2 linked regions of the Paractinoplanes brasiliensis genome follow. The protein of the gene in region 1 interacts with the protein of each later gene in a pairwise test. Links are inferred from orthologs where the notes say so. Each region holds a gene or a part of one and is shown on either strand. Other genes may lie near its edges. The genes, in order: thrS and rplA.

Region 1 (11,207 bases):
GCACGACGACGATCGTCTTCGACGGCGAGCACCACGCCAACCTGCTGCCCTGGCCCACGCCCGTGCGCCTGCCGGCGCCGGCCGACCCCGAGGACGCGATCCAGTCGGCACGTTCCGCTTTTGCCTCCGTACGCGGTCCCGGGCTGCTCGCCGTGACCGGCGCGAGCAACGTGACGGGGGAGATCTGGCCGCTGCGCGAACTCATCGAGGTCGCTCACTCGTACGGGGGAAGGGTGTTGATCGATGCGGCCCAGCTCGCGCCGCACCGGCCGATCAGCCTGAGCGACACGGGGGCCGACTACGTCGCGTTCTCCGGGCACAAGCTGTACGCGCCGTTCGGGGCGGGTGTGCTGGCCGGGCGGGGCGACTGGCTGAACGCGGCCGAGCCCTACCTGCGCGGCGGCGGGGCCAGCACGTCCGTCGGCGACCAGGCGGGCGACGTCGTGTGGGCGACCGGCCCGGCACGGCACGAGGGCGGCACCCCCAACCTGATCGGCGCCGTCGCCCTGGCCGCCGTCTGTGACGCGCTGCTGCACGCCGACCGCGCGAGCCTCGACGAACACGAGCGGAGCCTGCTGGCCGCCCTGCCCGAGGGGGTCACCCTTTTCGGCGGGAAGCAGCCGCGCGTCGGCATCGTCTCGTACGCCGTGCCCGACCCGGCCGCCGTGGCCGACCGCCTGGCCCGCGAGCACGGCATCGGCGTACGGGCGGGAATGTTCTGTGCCCACCCGCTGGTGCGACGCCTCGGCGGTGGCGGCGACTGCGGAACCGGTGGTCTGCTGCGCGTGAGTTTCGGCCTCGGCAGCACTCACGACGACATCGACCGGTTGCTGCGCGCCTTTGACGAACTCGGGGTGCGCGGCATTCTTTGAGGCATGACTCAGCCGCGTGCCGTCGCTGTGGTGCTCTCCGAGGGCCGCGTCCTGGTGATGAAGCGATACCTCAAGCACCCCCGCACCTGCGCGATGTGCCCGCGCGGCACCCTGGCCTGCGCGGGCCACGACTACGCGGTGCTGCCCGGCGGGGGCGTCGAGCGCGGCGAGTCGTTCGAGGAAGCGGTCGTGCGCGAGCTGCACGAGGAAACCACGCTGACCGCCCGCATCGAACGGCAGCTCTGGTCGGGCCGGCACGTCAGGCGTCGCGCCGTCTACTTCCTCATGACCGATGTCGAGGGCACACCGACGCTCTCCGGCGAGGAGGCCGCCGAGAACAACCCCCTGAACAGTTACGAGCTGCGGTGGGCCACCCCCGACCAGTTCGACGAGCTGAACCTGTTCCCCCGCAGCATCCACGAACGCCTGACGGAGCTGATGTGACGGTTGCTGTTGCCGCACCACACCCGGATGCTGTTGAGGCCGCGCGGGCGGTGGTAGCGGACGGGGGGAACGCGTTCGACGCGGCGCTCGCGGCGGCCGCGGCGCTCACCGTGGCCTATCCGCACCAGTGCTCGGTCGGCGGTGACCTGGTCGCCATGGTGCGTCCGGCCCATTCCCCCGTACGGGCTGTCCTTTCCATCGGCGCCGCGGCGCGTGCTGTGGATGTGGCAGCGCTGGGCGATCGGATGCCGGTGCGCGGTCCGCAGACGGTCACCGTTCCCGGGGTGGTTGCGGGGTGGGCCGCCGTGCACGGGTTGGGGGCGCGGTTGCCGCTCGGCAAGCTGCTCGCGTTCTCAGTGCGGCTGGCCGCCGACGGTGTCGACGTCGCCCCCGGTCTGCGAGCCGCGATAGCCGCTGGGTCCGACGTGATCCGGGCCGATCCGGGCCTGTCCGCGGTGATGCTGCAGCCCCGCCTCGTGCAGCAGGCCCTGGCCGAAACCCTCGCAGCCATCGGCCGTGACTGGCGGTCGTTCTACACCGGACCGATCGTTGCCGGGGTGCGCGCCCTGGGCAGCCCGCTCGCCGAGGAGGATTTCGCGGCCCACGTCGCCGAGGTCGGAGACCCCTTGCGTACGGTCGTCGGCGGCGTCACCTGGCATGCCGCGCCGCCGCCGGTGCAGGGCGCCACTTTCCTCGCGGTCGCCGGTTCACGGTCGTTGCTCGCCGACAGCCGCCGGGCACAGTCCGCCCGCGACGCCTTCCTCGGCGACCCCCGCAGCGGCCCGATTCCCCTCAGCAACCTCCTTCTCCGTACGCCGGAACAAGCGTCCCCCGTCCCCGAGCCGCGGCCGCCGTCCGCGCCGGACCGGATGCGCCGGGCGAGCGGCGACACGGTGGCTGTGACCGCAGTCGACGACGAGGGCAACGCCATCGCGCTCATCCAGAGTGTCTTCGAGAGCTTCGGCGCCGGGTTGCTGGAGCCGTCGACCGGGGTGGTGCTGCACAACCGCGGCTCGTCGTTCCGCCTCGACCCCTCGCACCCCGGGCACATCGCTCCCGGCGTACGTCCTCCGCACACGCTCTGCCCGGCGATCGCCACCACTGCCGACAGCGTGATCGCCCTGGGTTGTCAGGGCGGCCGGGCCCAGCCGTGGATCCTGGCCCAGCTCGCCTCCGAGGTCCTGTCGGCCGACGACCCCGGCGAACTGGTGGCCCGCCCCCGCTGGATCCTCCGGGGCGACGACCTGATGCTCGAACCCGGCGTGCCTGTGCCGCCGGGAGCCGACGGGCTGACGGTCACCACCGTGCCGGGTCCGCACGACGACGCCGGGCACGTCCAAATGTCCCGCTCGCGCTCCGGCCGGCTCGACGCCGGAAGCGACCCCCGAGCCGACGGCCTGGCAGCGGTCCTGCCGTGACCGTCCGCCGACGGCTTCGCTCCCTGGCCGCGCTGGAGCTGCTCAACATCCCCCTGCAGGCGGTGGTGTGGTTCGGCGCGATCGGCCTGCCGCCCTCGTGGCCCAACATGGTGGGCTTCGCGCTCTTCGCCCTCCTCCTGCTGCAGGGCGCCGCGTACTGGCGTGCCAAACTCCGCGCCCTGTCGCCCCCTCAGCGCGCCTTGCCGTGGCGGCCCTTCTTCCTCGCGGCCCGCGCCACGAACCCGATCCTGCTGCTCGCCGGCATCGCGCTGACCGGATACGCCGCCGTCACCGACCCCGGCCGCTCGTCCTGGCCGGGCTTGGCTTTCGCTGTGTTCGCCGTCCTGGAATACATCAACTACTTCCACCTCCAACTGGCCAACGACACCCGAGCCGACCTGCGCCGCCTACGCCACCACGGCCTGCGCCGCTCCCACCTGGCCCGAGACCTGTCCCGTCCCCCGCCGGTGTGATGTGCTCAGTGGCCGCTGGAATGGTGCTGGGGTGTGCAGCAGGAGCCGCCGCTGGTGACAACGCTCGGCTGCGGCGTGCAGCAGGCCTTGCCCCGCCAGGCGTCGCGGCCCTCTTTGACCGCGACGGCCGCGATGACCAGCGCGGCGATCGGGTCGGCCCAGGGCCGGCCGAACAGGCTGTTGACGCCCAGCCCGATCAGCAGCACGGCCGACAAGTAGGTGCACAGCATGGTCTGCTGCGAGTCGGCGACCGCGGTGCGTGAGCCGAGTTCGCGACCGGCGCGGCGCTGAGCGAAGGACAATCCCGGCATGACGGCCAAGGACACGGCGGCGAGCGTGAGGCCGATGGTGGAGTGCCCGGCGTGGTCGTCGCCGAGCAAATTGCGTACGGATTCGGCTGTCACGTAGGCGGCGAGCGCGAAGAACGAGATCGCGATGATCCGCAGGGCGGCCCTTTCCCGGCGTTGGGGGTCGCGGCCGGCGAACTGCCAGGCCACCGCGGCGGCCGAGGACACTTCGATCACGGAGTCGAGGCCGAAGCCGATCAGCGCGGTCGAGTTCGCGGCAGCGCCGGCTCCGATGGCGATGACGGCTTCGACGACGTTGTAGCTGATGGTGGCGGCGACGAGCAGCCGGATCCGGCGGATCAGCATCGCGCGGCGCGCCGGGACGGGACCGGCGGGGAGCAGCGGCAGGTCCATCAGCAGCAGCCCTTGATCGCGGCGTCGGGGCAGGCGGCCGGGTCGACCGCCAGGACCAGGCCGAGCAGGCTGTCCAGCGCCTGCCGGATCTGAGGGCCGGCCAGTTCGTAGCGGGTGCGCCGGCCCTCGGGGACGGCCACGACCAGGCCGCAGCCGCGCAGGCAGGCCAGATGGTTGGACATGTTCTGCCGGGTGACGCCGAGCAGGTCGGCCAGTTCGGCGGGGTAGCCGGGGCTTTCGCGCAGCGCGAGCAGGAGCCGGGCCCGGGTGGCGTCGGACAGGGCGTGACCGAAGCGGGCGAGAACTTGACCGTGTGTCACCGTCTCCACCGGCTCACAGTACAGCGAAACATGTATTCAGCAAACGCTGTATTGATGAGGAGGTGAGCAGGTAGGCGAGGCGGACAGGTCGGCGTGGTGCGCTTCGAAGAATCGCTGGAAGGCGGCCTCGGGATCGGTCACGCGGTCCTTTCCGGGCAGTGGGCTGCTCACCTGTTGGTGGAGCACTGACGCGGAAAGGTTGCTCGTTCATCGCGGGAATTCCCGGGCGACTAGCATCGTCAAGGTTCCCGCGACTTTCATTGCCCGAAGGAGATCACCGTGTCCGCACCCCGTACCCCCGCTGTGGCCGACCCCCTAGTCGTCCCAGCCGGGACTACGGCCGCCGATGCGGTGGCCGCAGCCGGCCTGCCCACGACGGGTCCCAAGGCGGTCGTGGTCGTGCGCGACGCCGGCGGCCGCCTGCGTGACCTGGACTGGCGTCCCGAACTCGACACCGACGTGACCCCGGTCGCGATCGACGAGCCCGACGGCCTCGACGTGCTGCGCCACTCCACCGCGCACGTGCTGGCCCAGGCCGTGCAGGACACGTTCCCCGAGGCCAAGCTGGGCATCGGCCCGCCCATCCGGGACGGCTTCTACTACGACTTCGACGTGCCTAAGCCGTTCCAGCCCGAAGACCTGAGCAAGCTCGAGAAGCGGATGCAGGAGATCGTCAAGGCCGGGCAGAGCTTCCGCCGCCGGGAGTACAGCTCGCTCTCCGAGGCCAAGGTCGAGCTGGCCGACGAGCCGTACAAGCTGGAACTGGTCGACATCAAGGGTGACGTCGACGACGCCGAGCTGTCGACCGTGGGCGCCGGCGAGCTGACCCACTACGACAACCTCGACAAGGACGGCAAGCGCGTCTGGGGTGACCTGTGCCGCGGGCCGCACCTGCCGACGACCCGGCTCATCCCGGCGTTCAAGCTGATGCGCTCGGCAGCCGCGTACTGGCGTGGCTCGGAGAAGAACCCGCAGCTGCAGCGCATTTACGGTACGGCGTGGCCGTCGCGCGACGAGCTGAAGGCGTACCTGAACCGCCTGGCCGAGGCCGAGCGCCGCGACCATCGCAAGCTGGGCACCGAGCTCGACCTGTTCTCGTTCCCCGACGAGATCGGCTCCGGGCTGGTCGTGTTCCACCCCAAGGGCGGCATCATCAAGCGCGAGATGGAGGACTACGTTCGCGCCCGCCACATCGAGGAGGGTTTCCAGTACGTCAGTTCGCCGCACATCACCAAGGAGGGGCTGTTCCACACCTCCGGGCACCTGCCGTACTACAAGGACACCATGTTCCCGCCCATGCAGCTGGAGGGCGCGGACTACTACCTCAAGGCCATGAACTGCCCCATGCACAACCTGATCTTCAGGTCGCGGGGGCGGTCCTACCGTGAGCTGCCGCTGCGCTTCTTCGAGTTCGGCACGGTCTACCGGTACGAGAAGTCGGGTGTGGTGCACGGACTGACCCGCGTACGGGGTCTGACCCAGGACGATTCCCACTCGTACGTGACGGCCGAGCAGGCCCCGGGCGAGATCAAGCACCTGCTGAACTTCGTCCGCTCGCTGCTCGACGACTTCGGGCTCGACGACTACTACCTGGAACTGTCGACCCGCGACCCCAAGAGCGACAAGTTCATCGGCACCGACGAGCAGTGGGCCGTGGCGACCAAGGTGCTCGAGGACGTGGCCGCCGAGTCCGGTCTGGAACTGGTGCTCGACCCGGGCGGCGCGGCGTTCTACGGCCCGAAGATCAGCGTGCAGGCCAAGGACGCGATCGGCCGTACGTGGCAGATGTCGACCATCCAGTACGACTTCAACCAGCCGGCCCGCTTCGGCCTGGAGTTCCAGGCCGCCGACGGCACCCGCCAGGAACCGGTGATGATCCACTCGGCCAAGTTCGGGTCGATCGAGCGGTTCTTCGGCGTGCTGGTCGAGCACTACGCGGGCGCTTTCCCGGCCTGGCTGGCGCCGGTGCAGGTGGTGGGCATCCCGATCCGTGACGACCACGCCGACTACCTTTCGGCTTTCGTGGAGAAGCTGCGGGCGGCGGGGGTGCGGGCCGAGGTCGACTACTCCACCGACCGCATGCAGAAAAAGATCCGCACGGCGCAGCAGCAGAAGATCCCGTTCATGGCCATCGCCGGTGACGACGACGTCAACGGGGGCACGGTCAGCTTCCGCTACCGCGACGGCTCGCAGCGCAACAACGTCCCCGTCGACGAGGCGGTCGCCCACGTGGCCGAGATCGTCAAGTCCCGCACGAACGTGAGCCCCTCAGCCGCCTGACCCGGTGTTCTTGAGACGGGCCGACGTCTGCAGGTGAGGCGTCGGCCCTTCCGTACGCGGCGGCGCGGTCCCCGGCTGCGGGTCAGCGCGCGGTGATCCAGGCGGCGACCTGCGTCCGGCGGCTGAAGCCCAGTTTGGTGCGGATGTGCTCGACGTGGGCGGCTGCGGTCTTCGGGGCGATCGTCAGCGCGGCGGCGATCTCACGGTTGGTCAGTCCCCGGGCGACGAGACGGGCGACCTCGAGCTCTCTCGCCGACAGAACCGGATCCCCGGGAAGGTCTGATCCGGCGCGACGGCCGTTCGGCGCCGGAAGGCGGGTGCTGACCTGCGGGTCGCGACCGGGGCGGTTGCTGATTTGCGGGTCGCGACCGGGGCGGTTGCTGATCTGGGGGTCGCGACCGGGTGGTGTTGCCGCGGCCGAGGCGTACGCCGTGGTGGCTGCGGCTCGGAAGCGGGCGGCGTCGGCCGGGCGTCGGGAGCGGGTGGCGCAGCGGGCCTGGTCGAGCAAAACCGCGGTGCCCTCCCAGAAGCGGTGGCGGGCGGACCAGAACGCGGCCGCGGCGGCCAGCGTCTGACGGGCCTTGCCGGTTTGGCCCTCGTGCAGCTGGATCAGGCCCACCGCGTGGTCGAGGGCGCCCAAGGTGCCGGGAATGGACCGCAGCTCCAGCAACGTGGACGTGCGGTCGAGCCACCCGCGGGCCGCCGTGACGCCCGAGTGGGCCAGGTAGGCCCGGACGCCCGTGACGACGTACGGGAAAAGGTAGGCGGCATCGCGGACGGCGGCCGACGCCTCGTAGCCCTGTTCGCATCGGCTCACGGCGGTGCCGTGATCACCCTGGGCCAGCGCCGTCTCGGCCAGGCCCCACCAGGCGGGGGAGAGACGTTGCAGCTCGCGCATGCCCGCGGCCAGGCGCTCGGCGGTTTCCAGGTGACAGACCGCTTCCTCGTACGATTCCACGCCCATCGCCAGATAACCGAGGACGTGCCGGGCCGTGATCTCGGTCGTGATCCCGCCGCGGCCATCGGTCAGCGCCTGGCGGGCTGTCGTCGCGGCGGCCGCCCAGTCGCCGGTTGCCCACTGCACGTGGGCCAGGTGCGCCGCCATGTAGTGCCGGTCGTTGAACTGTTCCACCCGCTCCGCGTAGGCGATGCCCTCGGCCAGCGTCGTCGCGGCCGTGTCGTAGTCGACCAGCACCGACATCGACGTGCCGAGCATCCGGTAGGCCCGCGCCGCCTGGGCCTCGAGCCGCAGGCCGGACGCCCGGTCGATGGCGTCGCGCAACAGGGCCGTGCCCTCCGGGGTGCGGCCCGCGAACAGCAGCACCGAGCCGACCGTGGCGTCCAGGTGGCAGCGCACCCGATCGTCGACGACGAGGGCGCGGGCCCGTTCGCCGTCCGCGAGCGCCTCGTCGAGGCGGCGGTCCAGCATGTACGCCGCGGCCAGCTCGGCGTGGATCTCGCCAGGGTGCTCGGCCGGCGGCAGCGCCGCCCGCAGCGCCGCGGCCCGCTCGTCGAGGCCCGCGCCGAGCAGGTGCCGTACGGCCACCCAGTCGGGCACGAGAGCCGCCGCGCCCGCCTCGTCGCCCAGGGCCAGGCGCACCTCGTACGCCTCGGCGTAGCAGGCCGCGGCCTCAGCGTTCTCGTCGATCGAGGCCAGTTCGCAGGCCAGCGCCACCAGCAGAGCGGCCCACTCGGCGCGGGGCAGCCCGGCCGGCCAGGTGCGGCGGGCCCGGCGATACAGCTGGGCGGCCTCGCGGTGGGCCGACAGCGCGGACGCCTCGCTTGCCGCGGCGCGCGCGTGCCGGAAGGCCTCGTCGAACCTTCCCGCGCGCTCGTAGTGATCGCTGGCCAGGGCGTCCGGGAAACCCGCGGCGGCCGCTCCGGCGTGCAGGTCGCGGCGCCGGTGCGGGGTGATGTCGGCGTAGAGGGCGTCGCGGATCAACGCGTGCCGGAAGTCGTAGCCGGACCGGTCGGCGCCGGGCTTCACGAAGAAACTCTCGATCAGCTCGCGCAGCGCCTCGTCCACGGCGTCCGGCGGCTCACCGGTCAGCGCGGTGAGCAGGTCGAGGTCGAACGACCTGCCCAGCACCGCGGCCGCCTCGGCCAGCCGGCGGGTGCCGGGCCGGAGCAGGCTCGCGCGGGCCAGCACGGCGTCGGCCAGCGTCTCGGGCACCTCCTCGGAGAGGCCACCGTGGGAGGGCGGGCCGGGGTCGGGGGTGACAGCCAGGAACTCCTCGACGTGCAGGGGGATGCCGTCGCTGCGGTGGTGCAGGCTCTTGGCCGCGGCGGTGGCCAGCCCGGAACCGGTGATCGCGGCCGCCAGCACGGCGGTCTCGGCCGCGCCCAAGCGGGGAAGCCGCACCTCCTCGGCGAGCCGCTGGGTCAGCAGGCGGGTGCGCCACTGCCGCATCGGCACGCGCGGATAGAGCTCGTCGCTGCGATACGTGCCCACCACGAGCAGCCGGCTCGCGAGGGCATGCCGGGCCAGCCGGGCCACCACGTCGAGCGTGAGATCGTCGGCCCAGTGCAGGTCCTCCAGCGTGATCAGGAAGGGCGCCGGACGGGGGCCTGCGATCAGCTCGGCCAGGTCGGCCACCAGCAGGCGGCGCCGGTGGGCCGCGTCCCCCTCGGCCAGCTCGTACAGCCGCTCGCCGAGGCGTTGCCCGGCCGCCGCGGTCTCGGGGTCACGGCGCAGCTCGGCGCCGAGGTCGGCCAGCAGGCCCCCGGCCACCTCGACGTCGCCCGGCGCGGCGGCGGCGCCGGCCACCGCGTAACCCAGGGCACGGGCCCGGCGGACGATCTCGGCGAGCAGCCGGGTCTTGCCGATGCCGGCCTCACCGGCGAGGAACAGCAGCTCGCCGGTGGGCGCGGCCAGGCGCCGGTCGGCGAGGGCGAGCAGGTCCTCGCGGCCGATGAGCACGGGGCTGGCCACCACGCCCGAACTTTAGGTCGTCCGACCGGGCCTTCGTAGGTGCTCTGACCGATGTCCGACCGTCCCGCCGACACCAACCTGGGGGCATGGCGAAATTCATGGATGTACACAGCGGATTCCACGGGGTCACCCCGCAGCAGCTGGCCGACGCGCACGACGCCGACCTCAAGATCGAGGGGGAGGAGGGCGTCCACTTCGAGCGGGCCTGGCTGGACCCGGAGGCGGGCAAGGTCTTCTGCCTGAGTTCGGGGCCGAGCAAGGAGGCCGTCATGCGGATCCACGAGCGGGCCGGCCACCCGACGACCGAGATCTACGAGCTGTCCACCGAGGTCTGAGCCGGAACTACGCGGGCAGGGCCGCCTGCTTCCGGGCGGGCGGCCGTTCCGGCGTACGGGAAAGGCGGAGCCAGACCACGAAGCCCCAGATCACGAACGCGGCGTAGACGGCGTACAGGATTGCCGAGGGGTAGTAGCCGAAGTGCAGCAGCTCGGCCCGAAGGCGTTGCCGACGATCTCGCGGTAATAGATCGCCTGATCGGCGGTCACCTGCCACTTGGCGGTGTAGAACGCGGTCAGCAGTTGGTCGAGCCAGGTCACGGCTCAGCGTAGGCCGGGCGGGGGCATAGTGGGTACGTGACGTCCCCCTCGTGCCCGACCGCGACCCGCCTCTACGACCAGGGCAAAGTGATCGCGCAGGACTTCGGCTACGACCAGGTGGCCGGGATGCTCGAGAAGCACCCCGGCGCCGTGCTGTGGCTCGACCTGTTCGCGCCCGAACCCGCCGACCTGCAACGGGTGGCCGAGGAGTTCCAGCTGCACCCGCTGGCCGTCGAGGACGCGATGACCGATCACGAGCGGCCCAAACTCGACCGCTACCCCCACCACGTCTTCCTCAACGTGTACGCCGTCGACATCGCGACCAGGGAATCCGAGACGCGCTTCGGCAAGACGGAGATCAGCGCCTTCGTCACGCCCCGGGCCCTGATCACGGTGCGCAAGTCGCCCAGCGACACCTCGAAGTTCGTCGACCGCTGGGACACCGTGGCCGACCTGGGCGCCGCCGACGGGGTCGGTTTCCTGCTCTACGGCCTGCTCGACGTGGTCGTCGACGGGCAGTACGCGGCCACCCAGCGCCTCGACACGGCAATGGACCAGGTCGAGGACGCGCTGCTCGAAGAGGGCGGGGCCGCACGACCCGTACGCATGAAGGCCATCGACCAACGCAAGCTGCTGGCGGCGCTGCGCCGGGCCGTCGCGCCCATGCCCGAGCTGGTGGGCCAGGCCATGCGGGCCGATCTGGGCCTGGTCGACGCCGAGCTGCGGCCGTACTACCGCGACGTCGAGGACCACACCCAGCACACCCTGGACGAGGTCGAGCACCTGCGCGACCGGATCGACGCCCTGTTGCAGGCGGACACCGCCGAGCAGGGCAACGTTCTCAACGACACCACCCGCAAGCTGGCCGCCTGGGCCGCCATCATCGCCGTGCCGACCGCGATCACCGGCTATTTCGGGCAGAACCTGCCGTACCCCGGCTTCGAGAAGTTCTCGGGATTTCTGGTGAGCACGGCGTCCATCCTGGCCGTCTCGGTCCTGCTCTACCTCTATCTCAAACGCCGCGGCTGGCTCTGAGCCGCGGGCACCCGGAGGCCTCCCGGGTCGCGTAACCTCCCGGGTGATCCGGCCGGGGGAGGCACTCATGTTCACGCTCATCTGGGGCGCGGTGCGGACCCGCACGGCCCAGGTGCTGACCGTGCTGGTGCTCACC
Region 2 (9,920 bases), 2.7 Mb from region 1 along the record:
CATCCGCTGCCGGACCCCGCGCGCTTCGCCGAGCGGATGTCGGCGCTGGGCATCGGGGTGAACGACACCGTGATCGCGTACGACGACGCGGGCGGTGTGATGGCGGCCCGGCTCGTCTGGATGCTGCGTGCGCTGGGGCAGGACGCCGCCCTGCTCGACGGCGGGATCAACGCGTACGGGGAGGAACGCGAGACCCGCACCCCCCGGCGTCCGCGTGCGGATTTCCCCGTACGCCCGTGGCCCGCCGACCGCCTGGCGAGCCTGACCGACGCGACGTCCGGCGACTTCGTCGTGCTCGACGCACGCCAGCCCGAGCGCTTCCGGGGCGAGAGCGAGCCGATCGACCCCCGGCCCGGCCACATTCCCGGCGCCCGCAACGTCCCCTGCCGCGAGAACGTCGACGCCGAGGGCCGTTTCCACCCGGCCGAGATCCTGCGCGAGCGGTTCCTCGCGGCCGGCGTCGGCGACGGTGTGGACGTGGTGTCGTACTGCGGCTCGGGCGTCACCGCCTGCCACAACCTGCTGGCCCTGGAGCGCGCCGGGTTCGCCCCCGGCCGCCTCTATCCCGGATCCTGGTCGCAGTACAGCTCGACCGCTCTGCCCGCCGCGACGGGAGAGTAGGCCTGCCGGCCGCGACGGGGAAGGCCGGACGGGGCTAGGCCTCCGGGCGCCGGTTGTGCGCCTCCCAGGCGGCTTGCTTGGTGGTGCCGAGGGCGGCGCCGATCTGCGCCCACGAGGCGCCGGCGTCGCGGGCCACCCGCACCATCGACTGCCGGGCGTAACCGGCCTTGCGGATGACGACCTCGCTGAGCGCCAGCATCTCCAGCGTCTCCTCGCGGGTGAGCGGGACAGCGTTCGCGCCGCCTTCCCCGGCCACCGCCGCGAGGGCGTCGCGCATCCTCAGCTCGTCGTACCGCGTTGTAGCCGTGGACAGCGTGTGCTGCCGCTCGAGATCGTCCGGTGAGGCGTTCACGGCGAGCCAGCATGGCGTCAGGACCGCTTGACGTCAAGATCACCTGACGTCGGACACGCGAATTGCCCTCACTTCTCCCGTTATTTCGGACGTAAAGTCGTCAATTCTGCGCGTAACCGAGGGGGACGGAACTCAGCCGTTCGGTCAGGATTTCGGAATGTGCGGTTTCGACCCGCCGATGGACACTGCCAGTCGCACACCGCGTGTGGCACCATCATGTGACCCCCCACCGCAGCGCGTAACCAACGCAGGAGCCAAACATGTTCGGTAGGAAGCTGGGCCGTTATGCAGGCTTGGTTTTCGCGGTTGTCGTCGCAATCGGCGGCATCGCAGGTTTCAGTGGTGCGCACCCGTCGGAGTCGGGCGCCGTCAACAGCACCAACATCATCATCGAGTGGGACTGACGATTCGGCTGACCGACCACACGGCATCGGTTCGCGTCGGTTGACGAGGGAGCGCGATGGGCGGGCAACCGCGGCGAGCAAAGCGTTCCGCGCAGTACGCCTGGTTGATCACCAACCCGCTCGGTCTCTTCGCGCTCGTCTGCGTCATCGCCTTCTGGGTCCATGACCCGAGGTGGTGGACAGACTCCTGGCTCGGTGGCCTTGTCGCGCTCGTAGGAATCATCGTCGCGTACATCGGCGTGATCAACGTCGTGATCCGGCGGAGCACGTTCAGCATCTACATCACCGAGGTGCCGTTCCTCCTCGCGCTCTATTACCTCCCGCCGACCGTGGTCATCCTCGTGGTGACCCTGGCGGTGCTGATCGTCCAGCTCACCCGGCGCGCCCCGGTGGTGGCGAGCAAGCTCTGGTTCAACGTCGCGAAATCGGCCGCCGGCGCCGCTGCGGCCGTCCTGGTGATCGAGGCGGCCCCCCGGATGCGCGGCGCGGGGCCCGGCACCTGGGCCATCCTGTTCGCCGCTGTCGGCGTTTTCGTGCTGGTCGAGGTCCTGAGCATGGCGGCTGTGATGGCCGTGGTGCAGGGGCCCCGGGCCGGTCAGGAAGTGTTGCGCGGCTCCCTGCCGGTCTGGGCGATGGCCGGGGTCAACGCCGTGATCGGCCTGGTCTTCCTGGTCGCGCTGGTCGCCACCCGCTGGTCGGCGCTGCTGCTGGCCGTGCTGGTGGTCGCGCTGATCCTCATGTTGCGCTCGTTCGCCGAGTTCTTCCGGCAGCATCGCACGCTGGCCGACGTCTACGAGCTCACCCGGGCGGTCCGTGACGAGGGCAGCAGCACCGCCCTGCCCGACGTCATGCTCGGCCGGGTGCAGGCGTTGATGCGCTCGGAGTACGCCACCCTCTGGATAGCGCCGCAGGGACTGCACCCCGAGGTGCTGCTCACCGCGCGCGTCGAGAACAAGGGCCTGCTCGACATCTCCCCGACACCCGCGGCGGTCCGCGAGGGCGCGGTCGCCGACGGGCACACGGCCGCCGTCGGTCCCCAGTTCGCCGAGCACGAGTCGCTGCGCCCCACCCTGCGCGACTCCAAGGTCAAGGACGTCATCGTCGTGCCGCTGCGGTCGGGTCAGACCCCGATCGGCACTCTCGAGGTGGTCAACCGGCTCGGCGACTCCCGCACCTTCCGCTCGGCCGACGTGCAGGTGCTCGAGACGATCGCCGCACACGTCGCGGTCGCGGTCGAGAACGCCCGGCTGGTCGAACGGCTGCGCTACGACGCGTATCACGACCGCCTGACCGGCCTGCCCAACCGGCGCCGGATCACCGACGCGCTGGCCGAGTCGGTCAAGGTGCGCGCCGAGGACGAGGTGGTCGCGGTCCTGCTCTTCGACGTGGACGGTCAGCGGGACGTCAACGAGTCGATGGGCCACGCCGCCGGCGACAAGCTCCTGGCCGAGGTGGCCGGGCGGCTGCGCTCGATCGCCGGGCCGGGCGCCCTGGTCGGCCGCATCGGCGGTGACGAGTTCGTGGTGACGATGCGCGCCGAGAGCACCGACGCCACCGTCCAGCTCGCCACCGACATGCGCGAACAGCTGCGCGGCCCGATGACGGTCGGCACGCTCACCCTCGACGTCGACACCGCCGTGGGCGTGTCCGTCTATCCCGACCACGGCGGCGACCCCGAGATGTTGCTCCAACGGGCCGAGCTCGCGGGCAATGCGGCCAAGGTCCTCCCGTACGGGGTGCAGTTGTTCCACCCCGCGCTCGAGTCGCGCGCCGTCCGTCGTCTGGGCATCGCGGCCGATCTGCGCACGGCCCTCGACAGCGGCGCGCTCGACGTCTACTTCCAGCCCAAGGTCACGCTGGGTGACCGTCACCTCGTCGGCGTCGAGTGCCTGGCCCGGTGGCAGCACCCGGCCCAGGGCGAGGTGGCGCCGGAAGACTTCGTGGCCGTCGCCGAGCACACCGGCCAGCTCTCCCGCCTGACCGAGGTCGTGCTGACCGAGGGGCTGCGGCGCTGCCGTGAGTGGGCCGACCAGGAGCGCCCGCTCTCGATCGCGGTGAACCTGTCGGTCCGTACGCTGCTCGACTCCCGCTTCCCCGGTCAGGTCGCCGCGCTGCTCGAGCAGTACGGCGTGGCCGCGGCCCAGGTCACGTTCGAGATCTCCGAGCCCGGCATGCTCAACGACATCGAGCGCGTGCTGCCCACGCTTTACCGCCTGCGCGACCTCGGGGTCCGGCTCAGTGTCGACGACTTCGGCACTGGCGCGTCGTCACTGTCGTATCTGCGGCAGTGGCCGGTGCACGAGGTGAAGATCGACGACAGCTTCGTCCAGGGCATGGCGACCGACACCGGTGACCTCGCGATCGTGCGCGCCGTGATCAGCCTGGCTCGTGAGTTCGGTCTCACCGTGGTGGCCGAGGGGGTGGAGAGCGAGCTCACCCTCGACCTGCTCGAGGAGATGGGCTGCGAGATCGGCCAGGGCTACCTGTTCAGCCGCCCTCTGCCGTACGAGCGGCTGGAGGCCTGGTTCAGCGCCCAGACCGAGCCTGCGACCACCGACGCGGGCGAGGTCAGAAGGCTCCGCGCGGTGATCTGACCTGCGCCGACACGGGTATCGGGGAGGCGATTTCACCCCCTGCCCCGGGCCGTGTAAGCTTCTGTCTGCGCAACAAGCGAGAGATCGTGCGCAAGCCCCCTTAGCTCAGTCGGCAGAGCGTCTCCATGGTAAGGAGAAGGTCTACGGTTCGATTCCGTAAGGGGGCTCTACCGGGTTCGTTCCCGCCACAGGCGTCGGACTTGAGCCTGGCTCTGGCGGTGTAGCTCAGATGGCAGAGCAAGCGGCTCATAATCGCTGTGTCGCCGGTTCAAGTCCGGCCACCGCTACTTTGCAATAGGGATCCCTCCCGGGGTCCCGCTTTGCATGTCGGCGCTCCTCCGGAGTAATCTGGAGCGTCGTTCAACCCCGTTAGCAGGAAGGCAACCCGTCGTGGCCAAGGCGACCGACGTCCGTCCGAAGATCACTTTGGCTTGTACGGAGTGCAAGGACCGGAACTACATCACCCGGAAGAACCGGCGTAACGACCCCGACCGGGTCGAGCTGAAGAAGTTCTGCCCGCGTGACGGCAAGCACACCCTGCACCGCGAGACCCGCTGATCTTCCGTACTTCTGCGCCGTTCGGTCCTGGACCGGGCGGCGCAGAGTCGTTTCGGCCGAAGTAAGTTCTTGGGTATGCCCCTGGACCCGTCCTTCGTCGGCCGCAGCTGGCCGGCCACCGAGCCCTACCAGGTCGGACGCGAAAAGATCCGCGAGTTCGCTCGCGCGATCGGCGCCGCCGACGCCGAATATCACGATCCCGAGGCGGCCCGGGCCATCGGCTACGCCGACGTCGTGGCCCCGCCCACGTTCCCGGTCGTGATCACGATGGCGGCGAACCGGCAGATCATTGAGGACCCGGCGCTCGGGCTCGACTACAGCCGCGTCGTGCACGGCGACCAGAGGTTCGCGTACAAGCGCCCGGTCGTGGCCGGCGACGAGCTGGTCTGCGTCAACTCGGTCGACGACATCACCTCGCGCGGCGGTCACGACTTCCTGACCACCCGCACCGAGGTCACCACCGTGGCCGGCGAGCCCGTCGTCACGGTCTGGTCCAAGCTGGTGCAAAGAGGTACGGAGTGATCGACTGCACCGGAGCGAGCGAAGCAGGCGTAGGGCCAGGAGAGCACGACCACGGAGGCACGGAGTGAGCGAGACGCTGGAACCGCAGACCTTTCGGGTCACCCGGGCCGACCTGGTGCGTTACGCGGGCGCCTCGGGCGACTTCAACACCATCCACTGGAGCGACCGGATCGCCACGAGCGTCGGCCTGCCCGGGGTCATCGCCCACGGCATGCTGACCATGGCCCTGGTCGGCCGGGCGGTCACCGCCTGGGCCGGCGCGCCCGACGCCGTCGTGGAATACAGCGTGCGGTTCGCCCGCCCGGTTCCCGTCCCCGACACCGACGAGGGCACCGAGGTGGTCGTCACCGGCACGGTCAAGGGGACCACCGACGAGGGCCTGACCAAGCTGGCGCTCACGGCCACCTGCCAGGGCGAAAAGGTGCTCTCCCTGGCTCAGGCGACGATCCGTAAGCGCTAGCTCCCAGTTCGGGCGAGCCCGGGTTGGGCGAACCCGGTGTGAACCCGTACACTGGTGCGCCGTGGGGCAATGACCCCCCGGACCAGGCTGCCTGGACCGGGGTTTCAGTTGCCTCGCACAGGGGTGTAGCTCAATTGGCAGAGCAGCGGTCTCCAAAACCGCAGGCTGCAGGTTCAAGTCCTGTCACCCCTGCGCAATCCTCCTAGACGTGCCCGCCCGGTGCGCGGTCCGCACGACCTCCGCGCCCGTGGCGAGCGCCGACAGGGGAAATCCCCACCACCGATGACGGAAGTAGGGCGCCATGGCCGACGACAGGAAACGACCCGGTGACGCCGGCGACCCTGCCGACGACGAGGTGTTCGACGACGCCGTCGAGGACGACAAGGACGCCGCCGACGGCGACGAGCCCGTAGGCCGCGGCGGCACCGCCGTCGCGGAGCGTTCGGCCCGGCCGAAGAAAGAGGTCCGCCGGACAGGCTTCTTCGGGCGGATCGGCGGTTTCTTCCGTGAGGTCGTCAGCGAGCTGCGTAAGGTCATCTGGCCCACGCGCAAGGAGCTCCTGACCTACACGACGATCGTGATCGTCTTCGTGACGGTCGTGACCACCATCGTCGGCCTGCTGGACCTCGGCCTGGGCAAGGCCATCCTCTGGGCGTTCGGCGGCTGACCCCGCCGTTGAGAAGACATAGCTGGAAGTGAGCGAGCGTGCCTGAGTACGACGACGAGACCGCGCAGTCCGTCGACGAGCAGTCGTCGGTGGCCACGGCGGACAACGACGAGTCGGTCGAGGCCGCCGAGCCGCAGGAGTCCGCCGAGCCGCAGGACGCGGTCGAGGCGACGGCCGCCCCCGCGCCGGCCGTCGAGGACGATGAGGACTTCGACCCGGTGCAGGAGCTTCGGCAGAAGCTGCGGTACGCGCCGGGCGACTGGTATGTCGTGCACTCCTACGCGGGCTACGAGAACAAGGTCAAGACCAACCTCGAGACCCGCATCACGAGCCTCGACATGGAGGACTTCATCTTCCAGGTCGAGGTGCCGACCCGCGAAGAGGTCGAGGTCAAGGGCGGCAAGCGCGTCCAGGTCAACAACAAGGTCTTCCCGGGCTACATCCTCGTCCGGATGGACCTGACGCCCGAGTCGTACTCCTGTGTCCGGAACACGCCCGGTGTGACCGGTTTCGTGGGTGCGACCGACCGCGTCGACCGGCCCGCCCCGCTCTCGCTCGACGAGGTGCTGAAGTGGCTGGCGCCGGCGGTCGAGCAGGAGGAAAAGAAGGCCAAGCCGGAGGTCAAGGTGCTCGACTTCGAGGTCGGCGACTCGGTCACGGTCACCGACGGCGCGTTCGCCTCGCTGCCCGCCTCGATCAGCGAAATTAATGCCGACCAGCAGAAGTTGAAGGTTCTGGTCTCCATCTTCGGCCGCGAGACGCCGGTGGAGCTGAACTTCAACCAGGTCGCCAAGATCTGACAAGCACGTCAGTGGGAGGGCCTGATGAACAGGTCCGCCATCTACCACAACAGGAGTAAGTGAACATGCAGCGCAGCAAGGGCTACCGCAAGGGCGCCGAGCAGATCGACGCGAACAAGCTCTACGAGCCGGCCGAGGCGATCAAGCTCGCCAAGGAGGCCAGCCCGACCAAGTTCGACGCCACCGTCGAGGTCGCGATGCGTCTGGGCGTCGACCCGCGCAAGGCCGACCAGATGGTCCGCGGCACGGTCAACCTGCCCCACGGCACCGGCAAGACCGCCCGCGTGATCGTTTTCGCCCAGGGCGCGAAGGCTGAGGAGGCCGTCGCGGCCGGCGCCGACGAGGTGGGCACCGACGAGCTCGTCGCCCGCATCCAGGGTGGTTGGCTCGACTTCGACGCCGCGATCGCCACCCCCGACCAGATGGCCAAGATCGGACGTATCGCCCGCATCCTCGGCCCGCGTGGTCTCATGCCCAACCCGAAGACCGGCACCGTCACCATGGACGTGGCCAAGGCGGTCAACGAGATCAAGGGCGGCAAGATCACGTTCCGGGTGGACAAGCACTCGAACCTGCACCTGATCATCGGCAAGGCGTCGTTCACGCCGGAGCAGCTGACCGACAACTACGCCGCCGTGCTCGACGAGGTGCTGCGGGCCAAGCCGTCCGCAGCCAAGGGCAAGTACCTCAAGAAGGTCACGGTCACCACCACCATGGGCCCCGGTGTGCCGGTCGACCCGAACGTGGTCAAGGGCTTCACCAGCACCGAGGCCTGATCCCGCATCAGGACGGCCCCCGGGGGACATCCCCGGGGGTTTTTCTGTGGCAAAGTTCCGTCGTGCGTTTCGACGGGGTCTGGTTCCGCTACGCCCGCCGCGCCGACTGGACGCTGCGCGCGGTCGACGCCGTCGTCGAGCCCGGCCAGACGGTCGTCGTGCTGGGCCGCAACGGCGCCGGCAAGTCGACGCTCCTCCAGCTCGCCGCCGGTGTCCTCCGCCCGGGACGCGGCGCCGTCCGTGACCGCCCGCCCACCGTCGGGTGGGTGCCCGAGCGTTTCCCGGCCGACCAGCCGTTCACTGCGGGCGACTATCTGCACCGCATGGCCTCCGTGCGCGGTCACGACCCCGCCGAGGCCGACGAGTGGATCGAGCGTCTGCTGCTCACCGGCCACACCGGCACCCGGCTGAGCGACCTCTCCAAGGGCACCGCCCAAAAGGTCGGCCTCGCTCAGGCCCTGACCGGCCGCCCCGGGCTGCTCATCCTGGACGAGCCGTGGGAGGGCCTTGACGCCGTCGCGCGCACCCTGATTCCCGAGATCGTCGCCGAGGTGACCGCAACCGGCGGCATGGCCCTGCTCAGCGACCACCGTGGCGAGACAGCCCACCTTCCCGGCGCGATCCACTGGTCTGTTACCGACGCGACGGTGCAGCCAACCGCGGCCCCGCCCGCTCCCTCCCGCGACGAGGTCGTCATCGAGATCTCCGTCCCCCGCGCCTCCGCCGACGAAGCGGTGGTCCGGCTGCGTGCTTCCGGTCACGCCGTCTTGGGCGTACGCGACGTGAAAGGTCCCCGAAGCGGAGATTCCCGATGAGCGCGCTCGTCCGCATGCGCCTGGCCGGCTTCGTGCGCGGCGGCCGCATCCTCCCGCCCGCGATCGCCGTGCTGGTCGTGCTCGGCATCATCTACGGCGGAGGAGCGTCACCCGCCTCCGTGGCCTACGGCTACTCAGCGGCGGCCCTCTTCCCCGTGTTGGCCTGGCAGAGCAAGCTGCTGCTCGACACCGAACCCGACGTGCAGCGCCGCCTGGCCCGCGTGGCGGTCGGCGCCCCCGCCGAAGCAGTGGCCGGCCTGGCGGCCGCGGGGGTGCTCGCGCTGATCGTCTGCGCCCTCGCCATGGGCGCCCCCTGGCTGTTCCAGGGCATCGACACCGGCAAGCCCGTCCTGTCCGGCGTCCTGCTCGGCACCCTGGCCCACCTGCTCGCCATCCCCGCCGCCGTGGCGGTCGGCGCCCTGGCCAGCCGGTCCGTCACCCGTGGCACCCGCAACGGCGTAGCGGTGCTCGTCGTGGCGGCCGTCCTCGTGGTCGTGCTCGGTCTGCGGGGTTCGTTCGCGCCGTGGCTCGTCCCGCCGGTCATGGCCACGGCACGCGCCCTCAACGACGTCGACCCGCCACCCGCCGCCACGCTGGCCTTGCTCACCGGCTGGGCCGCCGTCTGGTGCACCGTCGCGCTGGCCGTCTACGCCCACCTCCGCCGCTCTCGTTCCTGATGCCGGCCCGACCCTCTCCTGAAGCGGCGATCGTGCCTCAGGAGGCCAAGATCCCGCTCGAGCCCTGTGGAAAACCCGCAACTGTGGACAACTCCAACCCCACTCGGACGAGCCCGTAGGCTGAGAAGTGGGTGGCCACCCCGGGTGGGTGGGGTCTGGGCTGGGAGAAGTAAGCGCGCGTAGACGAGGGGCGATTTGGCGGTTGGTGCCGGGTCGCGTACTCTTGCCAATCGAAGTTCCACCCATAGACCGCTGGTCGCCATGCCTGATCGCTCAGGCCATGGTCGAAGGCCCCGCATGATGCGGGCGGCCCGCGCAGGGGAGAACGGTTCGTGATCAGGCCGGTGAGAGCCGCGCCCGCTCCGCCCCGTGCGCCCTGCGCCGGGGCGTTTCTCATTTTGCCCCTCCTTCGAGTTCGGCCAGTGGCTCGAGCACTGAGAGAGGAGGGACATGGCGGACAAGCCGGTCCGGGCCGACAAGGCCAGTGCCGTCGCGGAGCTGACGGACAACTTCCGTAACTCGTCGGCCGCCGTGCTGACCGAGTACCGCGGTCTCACGGTCAAGCAGCTCACCGAGCTGCGCCGTTCGCTGGGCGGCGACACCAAGTACGCGGTGTCGAAGAACACCCTGGCGAAGCGCGCCGCGAGCGACGCGGGCATTGAGGGCCTCGACAC

The links.
Region 2: the proteins of thrS (region 1) and rplA interact in binary tests that used the Escherichia coli proteins (3 or more experiments, as listed by UniProt). The link is inferred for Paractinoplanes brasiliensis from one-to-one orthologs.

What each region holds. Positions count from the first base shown.
Region 1 is NZ_SNWR01000001.1:5,527,723-5,538,929, forward strand. Bases 4,096-7,007 are described here. They hold thrS (threonine--tRNA ligase), read left to right. Parts: upstream 4,096-4,507; coding sequence 4,508-6,508; downstream 6,509-7,007. Other genes in these bases: C8E87_RS25070 (ArsR/SmtB family transcription factor), read right to left, coding at 4,096-4,237; C8E87_RS25080 (ATP-binding protein), read right to left, coding at 6,591-7,007. In the rest of the region: C8E87_RS25045 (aminotransferase class V-fold PLP-dependent enzyme), read left to right, coding at 1-872; C8E87_RS25050 (NUDIX hydrolase), read left to right, coding at 876-1,316; C8E87_RS25055 (gamma-glutamyltransferase), read left to right, coding at 1,313-2,734; C8E87_RS25060 (hypothetical protein), read left to right, coding at 2,731-3,207; C8E87_RS25065 (cation efflux transmembrane domain-containing protein), read right to left, coding at 3,213-3,908; more of C8E87_RS25070, read right to left, coding at 3,908-4,095; more of C8E87_RS25080, read right to left, coding at 7,008-9,443; C8E87_RS25085 (SCO4226 family nickel-binding protein), read left to right, coding at 9,527-9,775; C8E87_RS45695 (hypothetical protein), read right to left, coding at 9,866-10,036; C8E87_RS25100 (magnesium transporter CorA family protein), read left to right, coding at 10,073-11,071; C8E87_RS25105 (FtsX-like permease family protein), read left to right, coding at 11,139-11,207. UniProt on the Escherichia coli protein: Catalyzes the attachment of threonine to tRNA(Thr) in a two-step reaction: L-threonine is first activated by ATP to form Thr-AMP and then transferred to the acceptor end of tRNA(Thr). The rate-limiting step is amino acid activation in the presence of tRNA.
Region 2 is NZ_SNWR01000001.1:2,782,650-2,792,569, reverse strand. What follows is about bases 6,035-8,898. They hold rplA (50S ribosomal protein L1), read left to right. Parts: upstream 6,035-7,043; coding sequence 7,044-7,754; downstream 7,755-8,898. Other genes in these bases: C8E87_RS12385 (hypothetical protein), read left to right, coding at 8,566-8,898; C8E87_RS12390 (ATP-binding cassette domain-containing protein), read left to right, coding at 7,817-8,569; nusG (transcription termination/antitermination protein NusG), read left to right, coding at 6,217-6,978; secE (preprotein translocase subunit SecE), read left to right, coding at 6,035-6,178. Outside these bases: C8E87_RS12450 (sulfurtransferase), read left to right, coding at 1-621; C8E87_RS12445 (hypothetical protein), read right to left, coding at 656-973; C8E87_RS43655 (hypothetical protein), read left to right, coding at 1,234-1,377; C8E87_RS12440 (putative bifunctional diguanylate cyclase/phosphodiesterase), read left to right, coding at 1,434-3,971; rpmG (50S ribosomal protein L33), read left to right, coding at 4,362-4,529; C8E87_RS12420 (MaoC family dehydratase N-terminal domain-containing protein), read left to right, coding at 4,605-5,051; C8E87_RS12415 (MaoC family dehydratase), read left to right, coding at 5,116-5,511; more of secE, read left to right, coding at 5,813-6,034; more of C8E87_RS12385, read left to right, coding at 8,899-9,246; rplJ (50S ribosomal protein L10), read left to right, coding at 9,697-9,920. UniProt on the Escherichia coli protein: One of the primary rRNA binding proteins, it binds very close to the 3'-end of the 23S rRNA. Forms part of the L1 stalk. It is often not seen in high-resolution crystal structures, but can be seen in cryo_EM and 3D reconstruction models.